Regions from separate parts of the Shouchella phoenicis genome, predicted to be linked through region 1. Evidence: riboswitches for the same ligand, from Rfam matches in the RefSeq annotation. Region 1 holds a riboswitch; each other region holds the start of a gene.
What was found. A riboswitch is a leader RNA that binds a small molecule or an ion and turns the genes downstream of it on or off. The one in region 1 is predicted to bind S-adenosylmethionine.
Positions count from the first base shown of each region.

Region 2: another riboswitch for S-adenosylmethionine. It lies ahead of ABC361_RS07495 (homoserine dehydrogenase); the one in region 1 lies ahead of ABC361_RS15035 (methionine ABC transporter ATP-binding protein).
Region 3: another riboswitch for S-adenosylmethionine. It lies ahead of ABC361_RS10660 (methionine biosynthesis PLP-dependent protein); the one in region 1 lies ahead of ABC361_RS15035 (methionine ABC transporter ATP-binding protein).

Region 1 is NZ_JBDFMQ010000001.1:2,796,182-2,802,178, reverse strand. Features, by position in the region: gene ABC361_RS15060 (acyl-CoA dehydrogenase family protein) at 1-1,111, shown strand, start outside; gene ABC361_RS15055 (arsenate reductase family protein) at 1,265-1,621, shown strand; gene gcvH (glycine cleavage system protein GcvH) at 1,708-2,097, shown strand; gene ABC361_RS15045 (DUF2553 family protein) at 2,227-2,448, shown strand; gene ABC361_RS15040 (MFS transporter) at 2,522-3,805, shown strand; SAM riboswitch class I at 3,864-3,972, shown strand; gene ABC361_RS15035 (methionine ABC transporter ATP-binding protein) at 4,032-5,054, shown strand; gene ABC361_RS15030 (methionine ABC transporter permease) at 5,047-5,715, shown strand; gene ABC361_RS15025 (MetQ/NlpA family ABC transporter substrate-binding protein) at 5,739-5,997, shown strand, end outside.
Region 2 is NZ_JBDFMQ010000001.1:1,376,321-1,382,317, forward strand. Features, by position in the region: gene aspS (aspartate--tRNA ligase) at 1-1,605, shown strand, start outside; SAM riboswitch class I at 1,662-1,767, shown strand; gene ABC361_RS07495 (homoserine dehydrogenase) at 1,814-3,049, shown strand; gene ABC361_RS07500 (hypothetical protein) at 3,044-3,352, opposite strand; RNA gene ssrS (6S RNA) at 3,535-3,714, shown strand; gene ABC361_RS07510 (tRNA threonylcarbamoyladenosine dehydratase) at 3,819-4,586, shown strand; gene ABC361_RS07515 (RsfA family transcriptional regulator) at 5,068-5,688, opposite strand; gene ABC361_RS07520 (replication-associated recombination protein A) at 5,803-5,997, opposite strand, start outside.
Region 3 is NZ_JBDFMQ010000001.1:1,977,835-1,983,831, forward strand. Features, by position in the region: gene metH (methionine synthase) at 1-504, opposite strand, end outside; gene ABC361_RS10655 (bifunctional homocysteine S-methyltransferase/methylenetetrahydrofolate reductase) at 501-2,357, opposite strand; gene ABC361_RS10660 (methionine biosynthesis PLP-dependent protein) at 2,363-3,475, opposite strand; SAM riboswitch class I at 3,557-3,656, opposite strand; gene ABC361_RS10665 (hypothetical protein) at 3,783-3,947, opposite strand; gene prsW (glutamic-type intramembrane protease PrsW) at 3,962-4,630, opposite strand; gene ABC361_RS10675 (asparaginase) at 4,714-5,673, opposite strand; gene ABC361_RS10680 (YpdA family putative bacillithiol disulfide reductase) at 5,691-5,997, opposite strand, start outside.

The DNA.
Region 1 (5,997 bases):
GGGTATTAAAGGTTCATCTACACGTACACTAGTATTAGAAGATGCAAAAGTCCCTGTGGAAAATGTACTAGGTGAAATCGGACGTGGACACATTATTGCGTTCAACATTTTAAACATTGGTCGTTACAAGCTTGGTGTAGGTTGTATTGGTGGAGCGAAAGTAGCACTTGAGTTAGCGGCAAACTACGCAAACGAGCGTAAGCAATTTAAAACACCAATTGCATCATTTACGTTAATTCAAGAAAAATTGGCTTCGATGGCGACAGAAATTTTCGCATCAGAAAGTGCGATTTATCGCACAGGCGGCTTAATTGAAGATCGATTTGCAAGCTTGTCAGAAGAAGAGCAAAAGGATGGCCGTGCAGTAGCATCAGCGATCGCTGAGTATGCAATTGAGTGTTCCCTTAATAAATTTGATGGATCTGAAACCCTTGATTTTGTTGCGGATGAAGCGGTACAAATCCATGGTGGTTACGGGTTTATGGCCGAGTATCAAGTAGAGCGCATTTATCGTGACTCTCGGATTAACCGTATTTTTGAAGGAACCAATGAAATTAACCGGATGCTTGTGCCTGGTACGTTAATGCGTAAAGCGATGAAAGGTGAGCTGCCATTCCTAGAGAAGGCGACTGCTCTTCAAGAAGAATTAATGATGTTGATGCCACAAGAAGTAGGCGATGAGCCATTAGAGCAAGAGAAGTATTTGCTTTCTATGGCAAAGAAAATCTTCTTAATGATTGCAGGTACAGGGGCGCAAAAATATGGTCCTGAACTAGATAAAGAGCAAGAAGTGTTAGCGGTAGTCGCGGATATCGTGAATGATATTTATTCGCTTGAGTCTGTTGTATTACGCACAGAAAAAGCAATTGCGAAATCGTCAGTTGAAGCTCAGAGCCAAAAATTGTTGATGACGCAAGTGTTTGCGCAAGAAGCAATGAATCGTATTGAAGCAAACGCGAAAAAAGCACTTGTGCATGTGGAAGAAGGCGACACGCTTCGCACGATGCTTTCAATGTTGAAAAAATTAACAAGACATACGCCAATTAACGTTGTTGGTAAGAAAAGAGAGATCGCAAAAGCGGTTATTGCTGAAAAGAGATTTGTTGTTTAACGATTGGTTACACTTTTGAGGGTTATCCCTCAAAAAAATATAAATGCTCCTCTCGCAAGGAGCGTTCTCCTCAGAAAGGAAGCAGCGATTCGCTGTTTCCTTTTAAATTATGTTAAAATGCTCGTAGTTGAGAAGTTTTGAGGAGGAGAAATCATGAGCGTAACAATTTATGAATACCCAAAATGTGGGACGTGTCGCAATGCGAAAAGATGGTTAGACGAACAGAACGTCAATTATGAAGCGATTCATATTGTCGAAGAGCCACCACATGCCGAAACGTTAAAAGAGCTTCATCAAAAAAGCGGTTTAGAACTTAAAGCGTTTTTCAACACGAGCGGAAAAAAATATCGCGAGTTAGATTTGAAAAATAAACGTGAAGCAATGAGCGAGCAAGAGCAATACGAACTTCTTGCTTCTGATGGTATGCTCATAAAACGTCCAATTGTAACTGACGGAAAAACCGTTACACTTGGTTTTAAAGAAAATCAGTTTCAAGAAAACTGGGCATAATGAGCTGTTGTCAAACAAGTTATTCTTTTCGAAACAGTGATTTTCATGTATGATTATGACGAAAACGTTACAATGGAGGGGAAAACATGAGTAAATTACCACAGGAATTAAAGTATTCCGAAGAACACGAATGGGTAAAAACAGAAGATGGAAATGTGAGAATTGGCATTACCGATTTTGCCCAATCTGAACTAGGTGATATTGTATTTGTAGAATTACCAGAAGTAGGCGATGAGATTGAAGCAAATGAGCCTTTTGGCAGCGTTGAATCTGTAAAAACGGTATCAGAGCTTTATGCACCGATTAGTGGGAAAGTCGTTGAAGTGAACGAAGATTTAGATGACTCTCCTGAATTTGTGAATGAATCGCCATACGAAAAGGCGTGGATGATCGTTGTTGAGCCAACTGATTCAGGTGAACTGGACAAGCTCATGTCTCCTAGTGAGTACAGCAGCATGATTAACGAAGAAGATTGATTAAATAAAACGCTCATGGAGAAACGTGTCTCCTTGGGCGTTTTTCATTTTCTGGCTTATCTTCCCTCGGATAGTGGAGCTTCTCCATACATACGATAACTGTAGGCGGAGAGGCCGAAGGAGGAGTTTATGGAAAACGTAAATATCACTCAAAAAGTTGTCGCAAAATATGATGGAGGTCGGCTAAAGCTATACGTCGACGGAGCAATGATTGGGGAAGTCATTGAGACGAGTCAAGGCCTTCAACATAATATGAGTAATGGCTTTATCTTTGATAAGGAACAAATCTTTCAAGCGCAAAATGAAAATTGGCATGAAGTAACGTCATTTATTGAGGATAGTTGGCATTAAAGGCTACCCATATGAGCGGGTATTTCGTATACTTACTTAGAGAGACGAAATAACCGCTAAATGGGGTACATACATGATAAGGGGAAAAAATCTGTTATCAACGTTCCAACCTTATAGTCAGACTGTTCGATATTTTTTTGTTTCATCAATTTGTTTCAATATTGCAATGGGTATTTTTATGGTGATGTACCCGTTTTATGTTCGAGAATTAGGTTACGATGATACCCTGAATGGTTCAATTATTGCTTTTCAAGCTGCTGCCACGGCAATTGCCTTATTACCTGCAGGCATATTAGGCGATCGTTATGGAAGGAAAAAAATGCTCTTAATTGGTGCAAGTATGCTCGCAATTAGTTTTATTATCCGTTCATTTGGAACGTCAGAATGGCTTTTGCTATTTGGAGCAAGCTTAACAGGGTTTTTCTTTGCGTTTTTACAAGTGTCGGCTATTCCTTTATTGGCAGAACATTCTAAAGAAAAGCAGCGTGTGAAGTTATTTGCCCTCCATGCAGCACTGATGATGGCTGCCAATGTAATCGGTCATTTATTTAGTGGCACGTTGGCAGATAGTTTGTTTGCCTTTACGACTTTGACCATGCAGCAAGCCATTCAAATGACATTGTTCCTTGCTTGTGTGTTAGCGCTGGTTTCCTTTTTTCCACTTTGGAAAGTAAAAGAATCCGTTAAAGTTGAAAAGGTACAAAAAGTAGCCATGGCGTTATCTCATGTGCCTAGAAGCAAAGAGTGGAAACTAATTAGCTTATTTGCAGTATCGAGCTTATTAATTGGTTTTGGGTCCGGTCTCGTTATTCCGTATTTAAATTTGTATTTTAATGATCGCTTTGATTTAAATTATTCAATGGTCGGGTTTATTCTCGCTTTAGGTCAGGCAATGACCGTATTTGCTATGCTGATTGGACCAAAGGTTGTTGAGCGCGTTGGAGAAGTCAGGGCAGTTTTCATTCTACAAATGGGGTCGATTCCGTTTTTACTACTAACCGCTTTTACAAACATAATTTGGCTAGCCGTTATTGGGTTTTTATTCAGGCAAGCCTTAATGAATGCTGGAAATCCGATTCAAGCTGCCCTTGTCATGAAACTCGTTCACCCGAAAATGAGGGGAACAGCAAATTCCGTTACACAAATGGTGTTCCAGTTAGGCTGGGCGCTTATGGGACCTGTTTCAATGGGCATTGTTGCTGCATATGGAGCATATTCAGGTTATGCAATTGTGTTTTGCATAACCGCATGCTTATATGTGTTAGGGTCTGTATTCTTTTTACTTGTTTTTCAAAAAAAGGTAGCAGAACACAATGAGTTGAATAAACTAGAGATGGAAAAGCACATAGGTTCATAAAAGGATTGACGGCTGTAGCTCAACATGCTATGATGCCCATATTATCTTAATAGAATATTTCTTATCCAGAGTGGTGGAGGGACTGGCCCGTTGAAACCCGGCAACCGCAAACATTATGTTTGAAGGTGCTAAATCCTGCAAAGCAGCTATGCTTTGAGAGATGAGATGATCATAGGTAAACCTTCCTGTCATCTTACAGGAAGGTTTTTTTATTGGAGGGAATGACTTGATTTCGTTAGAAGGGATCAGCAAAACATATACGACCAAAACATCAACTGTGCAAGCTGTAGACAATGTGGATTTGCAGATTGATAAGGGAAATGTGTTCGGCATTATCGGCTATAGTGGGGCTGGAAAAAGTACGCTAGTCAGATTGTTGAATTTATTAGAACGTCCATCAACAGGTAAAATTACGTTAGATGGTGTGGAACTAGCTTCTCTTGGAAAAAAAGCGTTGCGAGAAGAGCGTCAAAAAATCGGGATGATTTTTCAACACTTTAATTTACTTTGGTCAAGAACGGTAAAAGAAAATATATCATTCCCACTTGAAGTTGCAAAGATTCCTGCGGAAGAACGTAAAAAACGCATTGAAGAGTTAATTGATCTAGTTGGACTACGCGGAAGAGAAGATAATTATCCGTCCCAACTCAGTGGCGGTCAGAAACAACGGGTTGGCATTGCTCGTGCACTCGCAAACAATCCAAAGGTGCTCTTGTGTGATGAAGCGACTTCTGCTCTTGATCCAAAAACAACCGATTCGATACTCGATCTTTTAACCGATATTAATAAAAAACTAAATTTAACAATTGTTCTTATTACACATGAGATGCATGTTATTCAAAAAATTTGTCATGAAGTAGCAGTTATGAGTGACGGTCAAATTGTTGAACAAGGCCCAGTGATTGATGTATTTAGACGGCCAAAAGAAGAGATGACAAAAGAGTTTGTAAAACAAGTAGCGCAAGTTCAATCGGATGAATTTATCGCAGAAGATGTCACGCTTCAACGTGGTGAGCAGGTCATTGAATTAACATTTATCGGTAACCCCGCGGAAGAACAGCTTGTAACTGATTTAATTCGGTCGTTTCCGATTAGCGTTTCGATCCTGCAAGGGAACATTTCCAAGCTTCAACAAGGATCTTATGGAAAGCTGTATCTTCGTGTAGCTGGCGAGCAAGAATCGCTAGCAGAAGCGGTTCAATTTATTCGCCAACAAGAAGTGGAAGTCGAGGTGATTAAACATGCTTGATCAGCTCTTTCCAAATGTGGTTTGGGAGAATTTATGGCTCGCCACTTATGAAACGGTGTATATGACCGTGATTGCGGCTGCTGTTACATTTATATTAGGGATTATATTAGGATTGTTTTTGTATTTAACCGCAAAGGGAAACCCTTGGGAGAATCGATTTTTCTATACGCTTGTCGGTGCCTTTGTAAATATTTTTCGATCCATACCGTTTATTATCTTAATCATTTTGCTTATTCCATTTACGAGAGCTATTGTAGGTAGTATGTTTGGGCCAAGTGCGGCATTACCAGCGCTTATTATCGGTGCAGCACCCTTTTATGCACGCATGGTAGAGATTGCCCTTCGAGAAGTGGATAAAGGTGTAGTTGAAGCGTCGCAAGCAATGGGGTCTTCCAATCGGCATATCATTTTTAAAGTTTTGTTACCAGAATCCATGCCGGCATTAATTTCTGGTATTACTGTAACAACTGTTGCATTAATCGGCTATACGGCCATGGCAGGAACAATTGGTGCTGGGGGACTTGGGACGCTCGCGTTCCAAGAGGGTTTCCAACGAACAAATACAGACGTCATGATTATGGCGACAGTGGCTATACTAGCGATCGTATTTCTATTTCAATGGATTGGCGATTTCTTAGTCAATCGATTAGATAAAAGATAAAAGAGGAAAAGGAGAGAGTTCATATGAATAAATTTTTAAAAGCAGTAGGAATTGCAGGTGTATCCGTGGCACTCGTTGCTTGTGGATCAGGTGATGAAGAAAGCAATGATTTGGCTGAGAATGAAGATGGGGTAACAACCATTCGTATTAGTGCATCAAACATCCCTCATGCTGAAATTTTAGAAGAAGTAGCTCCAATTCTTGAGGAACAAGAGATTGAACTTGATATTCAGATTGCACAAGACTATATTTTACCGAACCGTGCCTTAGCGGATGGCGAAG
Region 2 (5,997 bases), 1.4 Mb from region 1:
GAACAAGCGTTGAAAACAGCTGACCGTGTACGAAATGAATACATGATTTCTGTTAAAGGAATCGTTGTTGAACGTGATGAAAAAGCGGTTAATAAGAAAATTACAACAGGTGAAATTGAAATTCATGTTCATTCATTTGAACTGTTAAATGCTTCAAAACCGCTTCCGTTTCAAATCGAAGCAAATACAGATGCTTCTGAAGATGTTCGTTTGAAATATCGATACTTAGACTTGCGTCGTCCCGACATGCAAGAAGCATTTAAATTAAGACATAAAGTAACGAAGACCGTTCGGGATTTTCTTGATCATGATGGATTCTTAGAAATTGAAACACCGATGTTAACAAAAAGTACACCTGAAGGAGCAAGAGATTACCTAGTGCCAAGCCGTGTGCACCATGGTGAATTTTATGCACTTCCACAATCACCGCAGATTTTCAAACAATTGCTGATGGTATCTGGATTTGAAAAATATTTTCAGATTGTGCGATGTTTTAGAGATGAAGATTTACGAGCGGATCGCCAGCCTGAGTTTACACAAATAGATATTGAAGCAAGTTTTCTTGATACAGAAGATATCCTTGGAATGACAGAAACACTAATGAAGAAGTTAATGCTTGATACCCACGGTCTGAAGTTTGAGGGGTCCTTTGAGCGGATGACATATGAAGATGCAATGAATCGCTACGGCTCTGACAAACCTGATACCCGATTTGGGATGGAACTAGTTGATTTGACTACAGTCTTAGAAGATACGGAGTTTAAAGTATTTAGACAAGCAATTGATTCAAATGGTATTGTAAAAGGGATCAACCTCAATGGTGGTGCTGACAAACTTTCTCGTAAAGAGATTGATGCACTTACGGATTTTGTTAAGCCATATGGAGCAAAAGGTTTAGCTTGGCTGAAGGTTGAAGAAGAAGGGTTAAAAGGACCGATTGCAAAATTCTTTAATCCTGAACAAACAGAAGCGTTGCTTGAAAGCATGCAAGCAAAGCCAGGTGACTTATTATTCTTCGGTGCAGATAAGAAGCAAATTGTCTTTGATTCATTAGGTGCACTACGTTTGAAATTCGGAAAGGATTTTGACCTAATTGATACAAGTAAATTCAATTTCCTTTGGGTTGTTGACTTTCCGCTCGTTGAGTATGATGAGCAGGCAAGACGTTATGTGGCTCTCCACCACCCATTCACACGTCCGAAAAAAGAAGATGAACATTTACTTGAGTCGAATCCTGATGATGTGCGAGCAGAAGCGTATGACCTCGTCTTGAATGGCTACGAGCTTGGAGGCGGTTCTCAACGTATTTACGAGCGTGAGCTTCAAGAAAAAATGTTCCAAACGCTTGGATTTTCAAAGGAACAAGCCAATGAAGAGTTTGGCTTTTTGCTTGAAGCATTTGAATATGGCACTCCTCCACATGGTGGAATTGCGCTAGGCTTAGACCGAATTGTCATGTTACTGGCACAAAAAACAAATTTACGTGAAGTCATTGCCTTCCCGAAAACGGCAAGTGCTAGTGATTTAATGACACATGCACCAGGTGCAGTCAGTGTGGAACAGTTAATTGATTTAAATCTTTCTGTCCTTGGGAAGCGTGGTTGACAGAAGAAACACATCCCTCTATAATTACGGATACTATCAAGTTTAAAATCCATACGAACTTATCGAGAGTGGCGGAGGGACTGACCCGATGAAGCCCGGCAACCAACCTATGTGAGGTTAAGGTGCTACATTCAGCAGAACAGTGGTTCTGAGAGATAAGCAAAGGCAAAAAGCCCCTTTTCTTATCCAAGAAGAGGGGCTTTTTTTAATGAAGGAGAGGGTGACAGAGATGAAAATTGGTCTAATTGGATACGGTACGGTTGGAAGCGGCGTATATGAACGATTAATTCGTTCCAGAGAACAGATTGAAACTATTATCGGAGAAAAATTCGAAATCATTCGTATTTTAGTGAAAGATGTGAAGAAACATGAGGCTGTTCACCGAAATCTTTTTACATCTTCATGGGAGTCTTTTTTTGAACAGGAACAATACGATCTTGTTTTTGAAGCAATAAACGGAACAGACCTTCCAAAATCATTTACGGAGTCATTGTTAAAGCAAGGGACGTCCGTTATTTCTGCTAACAAAAAGCTTGTGGCACTGCACGGGGAAGAACTTGAGCAACTTGCTTATGATCACGGTGCTTATTACGGTTGGGATGCGGCAGTATGTGGGGCAATCCCTATAGTGAATGTTTTCAAAAGTGTGTTAGTTACAACGAATATCCAGTCGATTGCAGGTATCCTCAACGGGACAAGTAATTATATTCTCACAAAAATGGAGGAAGGAAGAACCTATGAAGATGCGTTGGAACAAGCTCAATCATTAGGTTATGCAGAGGAGGATCCTACTTCTGATGTAGAAGGGTGGGATGCTGTTTATAAACTCTGCTTATTGGCAAGACAATGTTATGATCAATGGATTTCCCCAAATGATATTGAACGTGTTGGAATAAGTCATATTGACCAGTGGCACATTCAAGCGGCAAAAGCGCTCCACTTATCCTTTAAATTAATTGCGAAATTAGAAGTAGATTCAACGTCCCTAAAAGGGTTCGTCAAGCCTGCTTTAATTGATCAAGAACATTCTTTAGCGCCAATTCGTGGCGTTTTAAATGCTGTTACCCTTGAAGGGAAAGATATGGAACGACTTATTTTTGCCGGTCCTGGTGCCGGAAAAGAAACAACAGCAAACAGCGTGGTAGAAGATTTTATTTTCCATGAACAACAGCGAGACGTATTGCCACGTTTTACGTATCGTTTAACGAAAATCGAGGAAGGCATTTCAGAAAAATTAACAGCGCAAGAAGTATGGTTTTGTAAAAACGAACAGCTAAGTGAGGTCAAGCCATATTTAGAAAAAACAAAGGTTTGGAAGGAAAAAGAAGTAAAAGGAGGAAAAGTGTTTATTGTGACGCCACTTTCGTCAGCAACACCATTCTTTACATTCCCACTGCTGACAGAAGTAGATCAAGAACATGCAACAGTGGAAAGTAAATTATAGATGGTATTTTGTTTCAGGAACAAGCTTTTTAAATTCTTTAATAAAGGGCTCTGGCGACGTTTTAATTTTGTACGTCGTTACCCCTCTACTAGTGTGTAGGTATAAAAAACCTAATGAATGTGGTGTGTCGCTTGGAAATCGATACGAGATATCAAACACACTATCAATTGGAAAGTGATCGGTATTTGTTTCAATGCGGTCGCTATACAAAGCTAATTCGAAGGAACTTTCAACGACTCTTTTTTCTAGTAAAGCAATCTCCTGCGTTACTTCAATGCATCGCTGTATTACAATGGCGCTCATCATCGTTGCCTCCTTTTAAAGAGAATGTATCATATTTTTCGTGAAAACTCGATTAATATGCAAGGTTTGCTTGTGAAAAATGTTGGGTATATAAGGACAAACAACAAGCATATGCCTTTAGTCGCAATTTTTTGAAAAATGATTGCTTAATGGTGAAAAACCTGATATGATAACGATAATTACATATCCTGATCTGTTCGTAAGGGCTTTATTCTTTGAGCCAACACTTTAAAAAAGGGAGCTTGCTGTTGCTATTTTGCTTACATGCCTCGGTAGCTGAGGACTTAAAATGAATGGTACAAAGCACCCACCTGCCTGGCAGGTTCAAAGCATCGACTTCCTACGGCAAGATCGGGATAACACGAAGCATTTTCTGTATAGGAAATGCTTTTTGTAGTGTGCTTTTAGAGGAGAATATGATATGATCACAACAGCAAAATGGAATGAATAAAGGAGTATGATGGACGTGTTACACCAGTTTTCAAGAAATGAACTGGCCATTGGTCATGACGGTTTAAGTCGATTAAAAGGAAGTACAGTTGCGGTGCTCGGTGTTGGTGGAGTAGGCTCATTTTCAGCAGAAGCGCTTGCCCGTTCTGGTGTCGGTAAAATCGTCCTTGTTGACAAAGACGATGTTGATATTACAAATGTGAATAGGCAAATTCACGCATTGCTATCAACGGTTGGCCAGCCTAAAGTGGATTTAATGGCGGAGAGAATAAAAGACATAAACCCTGACTGCAAAGTTGTTGCGCTTAAAATGTTTTATACAGAAGAGACATACGAAGATTTCTTTTCTCATAAATTAGACTTTGTTATTGACGCAAGCGATACAATCTCATATAAAATTCACTTAATTAAAGAGTGTCGAAAGAGAAACATTCCATTAATTTCGAGTATGGGTGTCGCCAATAAACTAGATCCGACCCGTCTTCGTATTGAAGACATATCCAAAACCAGTTATGATCCGATTGCAAAAGTGATTCGGACGCGATTAAGAAAAGATGGAATTCATAAAGGCGTAACAGTTGTCTTTTCTGATGAAAAACCAATACAAATTCGTGAGGATATTCGCCAAGAAATTGTTCCAGAAAGTGCGGAGCAAGGGAAGATTCGTAAAGCGAAGCTTCCACCATCATCAAATGCGTTTGTTCCATCTGTGTCTGGTTTAATTATGGCTGGACATGTCATTACAAAGCTGTTGGATGGGATTGAAATCAATCGCCAAGACTAACCGCGTTTTTTGCAGTCAGTTTGAATTTGCAACACGTTACAGCCGGCTTGGTTCTACTAGGAAATATAGTGAATGGAACTAGGGTGTATGTAAATCTTATTTCTCTCATGTCACATTCATTATCGCTGATGGCGACTCCAGCGGGAAAAGCAACAGTCAGAAAATGCAAGAGTGATGTTATTGAAGGGGTTGAGGCGTTGCCTGCGGCAAAGAAGACACCGTGAGCGCAAGTGATAACGTAGCGCAAACGGATGTCGCGCTTGTGCCTGTGGTGAAAGCGTCCATCAGCGCGATAAGTGATGAATACAAATTCAATTGAACGTTCCCATTTTTGGATAAAAGATGACCGCTTTTAGACAGACCTAATCAAAGTATAAAAGCAGTGTATCGTGATTTTTCACAGAAATGTGGACTTGACTGGAAATAATAGTAGGTGAACAAAAAAACGGATCTCGGGGTTTTCCGAATCCGTTTTTTGTCGTTAATCAATTTTTTCAAGGTTCCCGTTTGTTTCCATTCGAAACATAGGGTGTTCCTCAGCGTCCTCTTCTAAAATGGCCATTCGACGCGCTCGATTCATAATGGAAATAAGGGATTGATAGTCTTCTTCAATCATACTATGTTCCTGTTTATTACGGGAAAGTTGTTTTTCCATCTCCGCTATTTGAGCTTTAGCTAGCTGAAGCTGTTGACGTAACGTTGCGTTTTCTTCTTTTAATGAAGATGAAGCATTGGAGTCAAACTTTTTTAATTGGGAAATAATCGCTTCAATTGATGGTTCGACTTTTTCATCTTCTTCAACATATGAATAAAGAGGTTCAACTGTTGTTTGGACAGGCTTTTGATAGCTCGGGAAAAATTGAGTTGATACCATTCGTTTGCGCATTTTTCGCTCGCGTTTTGCTTCTTCAATTGTGCGTAAATGTTTTTGACGTACGACTGCGTTCCACCGAAAACCACATGCCGCTGAGGTTCGATTTAGGGCATCTCCTACTTCATCAAATGCTTTTAATTGTGTGCTGCCTTCTTTTATATGATTTAGCACAGTATCTGCTAATAAAACGTCATCTTCATGCGACCATGCATCTTGTCTCACTTTCATCTTTTCAGCTCCTGCCTAATGTCTTTGCTATTACTTTAGCCATGCATGGCTTTTTTTATACTAGGCTAGTAATAAACAAGAGAGAAAAAGATTCTAGCAGATTCAACAGTGTGGTTATTTACGCTTATCGTAAAGGGAGGCAAGGGCGTTTTCAAATTTATTGTCACGATTTGGTTCATAGTAAGAATGAGCTTTAAAGGCATCTGGTAAATATTGTTGCTTTACCCATCCACCTTCATAATCATGTGGATACTTATATTCTGTACCGCGACCGAGATTTTTAGCACCTTGATAATGTGCGTCTTTTAG
Region 3 (5,997 bases), 820 kb from region 1:
ACGCATATCCTGGCTTGTTTCTAAAAGCAACAGGTCAACACCACCGTCAATTAAGCCAATAGCTTGTTCCTCGTAGGTAGCAATTAATTCATTAAACGTTGTTCCCCCTGTGACAGAAAGGGATTTTGTTGTTGGCCCCATAGCGCCTGCCACAAAACGAGGTTCTAAAACGGTGTGCCATTTACTCGCTTCTTCTACTGCTAATTCAGCGGCTTTGCGGCTAATTTTATAAGCAAGGTGACCAAGGTCATAGTCATCCAACACAATGCTAGATGAGCCAAACGTATTCGTACAAATAATATCCGCGCCTGCTTCTAAATACGCTTGATGAATACCGGAAATAACGTGGGGAGCTGTAAGGTTTAAATACTCGTTGCACCCATCATAAGCAGCGCCACCGAAATGCGCCTCTTCCAAATCCGCGTCTTGAATCATCGTGCCCATTGCACCATCTAAAACGACAATTTTATTCTTAAGCTGTTCAACAATCTGATTATGTCTCATTGTAACTCCCTTTCTTTATGCAACGGTGCGGTTGTCTGTTTACGTAGGTATGTGGCCAGTTCAACGGTTAAGTGATAACGCAAAAATGGCGTAATTAAATAAATTCCATTAAAATAAGTTGCAGCCTCTCGTGCTAACGATTTTGCAATCGCAAGTCCTTCTTGCTCCGCTTTAGCAACGTCTTCTCCAGCTCGCGCCATTCGTGCTCTCGTCTCATCAGAAAGCGAAATACCAGGCACTTCATTATGAAGAAACTCTGCATTCCTACTACTCGTTAACGGCATAATGCCAACAAAGATGGGCACGTTTAAATGCTTCGTCGCCTCATAGATCTGTTTAAACTGGCTCTCATCAAAAATCGGCTGAGTGAGAAAATAGTCAGCTCCAGCTTCAATCTTTTTTTCTAATCGTTTCACAGCTTTATCAAGATGTTTCACGTTCGGATTAAACGCTGCAGCTGTTGTAAACGTTGTTTTTTTCCCTAAAGTTTTACCAGAAAATGAAATCCCTTCGTTCATCTGTTTAATGAGCGGTAACAATTTTGTTGACGATACATCGTACACAGAGGTCGCTCCAGGAAAATCACCAATTTTACTTGGATCGCCTGTAATGAGCAACAAATCAGATAAGCCAGCTAAATCAAGTCCCATTAAATGGGATTGTAAGCCAATTAAATTACGGTCCCGACACGTTAAATGGACAAGGCTTTGAAGACCCACTTCTTCTTTCACAATCATCGCCAACGTTTGATTATCGACTCTTGGACTTGCTAATGAATTATCCGCTAATGTTAATGCGTCAATCCCGGCAGCTTTTAACGCTTTTGCCCCTTCTATAAATTTGTCAATATTTAATTTTTTAGGCGGGTCAAGCTCTACAATAATGGTTTGTTTTTGCTCCACGACATCTTTAATTGACTGTTTTGTCTCAGACGGCGGCACCAATTCTGTTTGCTTTGCATGTTTTCGAATGTTTCGCGTAACAGGCGACCGACCACTTGCCGCCTGTTTGATCGCTTCGATGTGAGCTGGCGTCGTGCCGCAGCAACCGCCTATCACATGCACTCCTTCATTGATAAATCGTTCTGACATTGATGTAAAATAGTCCGTATTCGATGCATAGACAAAGCGTCCATCTCGATAGCCTGGTAAACTCGCATTCGGGTAACACGCTAATGGTATATCATACGGTAGTTCAAGTTCTTCAATGGATCGTAGCATATGATAAGGACCCATGCGGCAATTCAACCCTGTTACATCCGCTCCTGCTTCATACAGCTCTGTTAAAGCTTGACTGAGAGGAATACCTCCTTTTAACACACTAATGTCACCAAGTGATACGTTTGCAATGATCGGCAAATCCGTTTTTTTGCGTGTTGCGATAACCAATTCTTTTATTTCAAAAAAATCATAAAACGTTTCGAACAATAAGCCATCTACATCCGCTTTTAAAAGCACATCTACCTGCTGATTCAGGGATTCTACACAGTCATTTCGATCCATTTGTTCAAATTGAAACCCTTGAATCCCACCTACTGTTCCAACGACAAACGCTTGCTTTTTCTCACTTGTCTGCACCGCTTGTTTGGCAAGCTTAACCGCTGCTTCATTAATGGCTTTCATGTCTTCTTGTAGTCCATAACGTGCTAACTTATGGGCATTTGCTGCATACGTATTCGTTTGAATTACAGTTGCTCCTGCGTTCAAATACGCTTGATGAATGGAAACGACTTCGTTTGGTTTAGAAAGATTTAATTCTTCAAAACATAAGTCATAGCCCGCCTCATATAAAACCGTTCCCATTGCGCCATCAGCAACAACCACAGAAGACGTAACAGTTTCTCTCAAGTTCATGGATCTCACCTCCCTTGATTCGTTGCTTGTTCAAATGCTTGTTTTAAATCAGAGATTAAATCTTCGCAATGTTCAATTCCTACTGACAGCCGTAGTAACGTCTGATCGATGCCTTTTTCGATTCGAAGTGCTTCAGGAATATCGGCGTGGGTTTGCGTAGCTGGATACGTCATTAAACTCTCCACTCCGCCTAAGCTTTCTGCAAAAGAAATAAGCTGAAGTGCTTTGAGTATGGGATTAATATAAGATTCATCTGTCACACGAAATGACAACATTCCACCTTTTCCCGGATATAAAACGTCACGCACGAGGGACTCTTCCTCTAACATCGAAACGATTCGTTTTGCATTAATTTCATGTTGCTTCATTCGTAGTGCCAATGTTTTCATGCCTCTCATTAATAACCATGAGTCAAACGCACCGAGTATGAAGCCTGCTCCATTGTGAAAGTAGCCTAATTGTTCGCTTAATTCCGCCGATTTCGCGACAACAAGCCCAGCCACAACGTCATTATGTCCACCTAAATATTTTGTCGCTGAATGGATGACGATATCTGCCCCGTCTACTAACGGTTTTTGCAGCAACGGTGTTAAAAACGTGTTGTCAACGATCAGGAGTACATCTGCTTTTTGAGCGATAATGGCCAATTCCTGTATCGAGGCTTCTTTCATTAATGGATTTGTAGGTGTTTCCACAAAAATGGCCTTTGTTTCGGCTTTCAACTTATCTTTAACAGCATTTAAGTCCGCCATATCTACATAGTCAAAGTGAAGCCCCCACTTTGTCCATCCTCCTTCGAACAGTCGGTATGTACCACCGTACAAATCATCTGAACATAAAATATGATCACCTTGCCCAAATAGTGAAAAAACGAGTTGAATGGCAGACATTCCAGAGCTTGTCGCAAACCCTTGCTCTCCATGTTCTAAATTTGCAATGGCTTGTTCAAGCACTTCTCGAGTGGGATTTCCAGTACGAGCATAATCGTACCCTGTTGATTCTTGAATCCCTGCGTGACGATAGGCTGTAGAGAAATAGACAGGTGCATTTACAGCGCCTGTTGCATCATTTCGGCGATTTCCGATTTGCGCAAGAATGGATTCATCATGTGTTGTCATTGTTTATCCTCCTTTTTAAAAAAACGGTACAATCATAAAAAACCTTTCTTCAAGATATAAGAAGAAAGGTTGCGAACAATTCTCTTATCTTGCAGATTTCTGCTGGATTTAGCACCTTGCCAATAAAGGCTGGTTGCTGAGACTTCTTCGGGCCATGTCCCTCCGTCTCTCTTGATAAGATCTATTAAGTTTATTTGCTATTGTCACAACTTTAACGCAAAACGAATGATTCTGCAACCCGTAGCATGAAAAATGCATAAAAAACGCACAGCTTGTCTTACATAGCTGTACGTTCTTTGCACATTCATTATTCAGGTGACGCTTCAATGATTAATTGATCTTCATTTCCGCATACACACTGTTTAAAGCCTGTTTCATATTCTCCGTTTTCATTTCGTTTTCCACGTAAAATATATTTCTCTCCACATAAAGGGCAACGAATGACAATTCGATAACGATTCGCTGTTGTCACGCTATCCTCCTCCTTTAGTTCAGATTGCACTTTTCATCTTCATCTAGTTTGTTCGCCTTTTTTATTTTCCATATTGCTAATAACCAAAGCGCAACCATAAATGGAATCATTAAATATAAGAAATAATGTCCAAAATCCATTAGAATGTAGTCGTAACTTCCGTGCAAAATCATTGGTAGTACAGCCGCTAAAAAAAGAAATAGTTGTTTTTTTGAAGGCTGGTATTTGGCTCTTCCAACGTAATAACCCATAATAATTCCATAAACAGCATGGGCGGTGGTTGGTAATAACGTTCTCGGGAGCACGTGATCAAACCCATACGCAATCATATATAAACTATTTTCAACGGAGGCAAAGCCAAGCGATAACGCTACACCAAAAACGATTCCATCAATTGGTTGCTTTAGTTGACCATGTTGATAAGCAAATATGAACAACATCAGCCATTTTAAACCCTCTTCTATCAATCCGTAAAGCAAAAAAGCTTTTGACAACGAATGTGATAGGATCGCTTCTTCTGTGAAAGCAAATTGAATGACTGAAATTGGTAAGACGAGCAAGGCGCCAATAATAAAGATTCTTAGGACTAAAAACATGGCACCTCGACTAAAGGAATCACGTAAATACACATAAGAGAACAATGCCATGGCCGGAGCCAGAGCCGCAAGAATAAAAGAAATCAACGCTTGTCGACCCTCTCTCTAAAAGGACGTCCGCTACATAGTCCAGTATACGCCTCACGCTAATGAGACTCAAGTTTCACCGCTTATGAAAACCCCAGGGTAAGATCTTGTTGAGCAGCCGTCAAAACGAGCGCTTTAATTCTTGCTTTTTTGCTATCATAATCAGACCCTAAAATAACGCCAAGTTGTTCTAAGTGGTGTGCACTCCCTTTATAATCATACGTTGGATACACTTTCCCTTCCTCAGATGACGTTGTTAAAATAATTGGCTTTTTCTTTTGCAATGCCTCTTTAATAGGGGCAACTAATTGTGGCGGCACTTGACCTCGACCAACGGCTTCAATGACCAGCCCGTCCACTGTATCAAGAATAGCACGGAGCGTTTGTTCAGACATCCCTAAATAAATTTTTGCAATACCGATCTCAAGAAATGTGGGTTCCTTTACCATATACATTTCCCGTCGGATTGGCTTTTGATACGTAAAAATAACATCATTGTCAATAATTCCTAGATAACCAAATCCAAAAGCATTAAAACCTTGAATATTTGAAGCATGTTCCTTTTTTACATAGCGTGCGGAAAAAATACGTTCATTGAATACAACCACACAGCCTGTGCCTTTTAAATCTGGTTCACATGCCGCATATATCGCATGCCTTAAGTTCATAAATGCGTCACTACCTGTTTCCTCTGGCCCTCGTTGTGACCCTGTTACAACAACAGGTCTTTCATCTACATTTGTTAAATCTAAATAGTAGGCCGTTTCCTCTAATGTATCTGTACCGTGGGTAACGACAACCCCGTTTACATCATTTGCTTGAAAAGCTTTTTTTACTTCATTAGCTAGCGTAGCCCAATCTTCCGAAGTTAAGTGGACGCTTGGCTTCTGCAAGACTGACTGCACCGTCACGTTAATATCCGTGGGTAAGCCACATAAATCAGCTAATTCTTCCCCTGTTAATTCACCAGCAACTAATTTTCCGTTATCACCTGTAGTACTTGCGATTGTTCCACCTGTAGTTAAAAGTACGACGTGCCTCAATGTTTTTCCTCCATTTTCTACTTTTGCGTGATCGTTTCTGCGATGAATTTCCCATGCTCTCTTCCATTTTCAATGAAAATTTCGTTTGCATGATTACCAGCGGCAATGACACCGGCAATATAGAGATTCGCTACATTCGTTTCCATAGTAATTGGGTTAAACGTTGGTCGACCAGACGCATCGTCTACTTCGACTCCCATGTTTCGTAAAAATGAATGGTCAGGATGATAGCCTGTCATCGCAAAAACAAAATCAGCTTTCGCCTTTGACTCTTCTCCATTTTCTGTATAGTAAACCGCTTTTTCCGTAATTTGATTAATATGT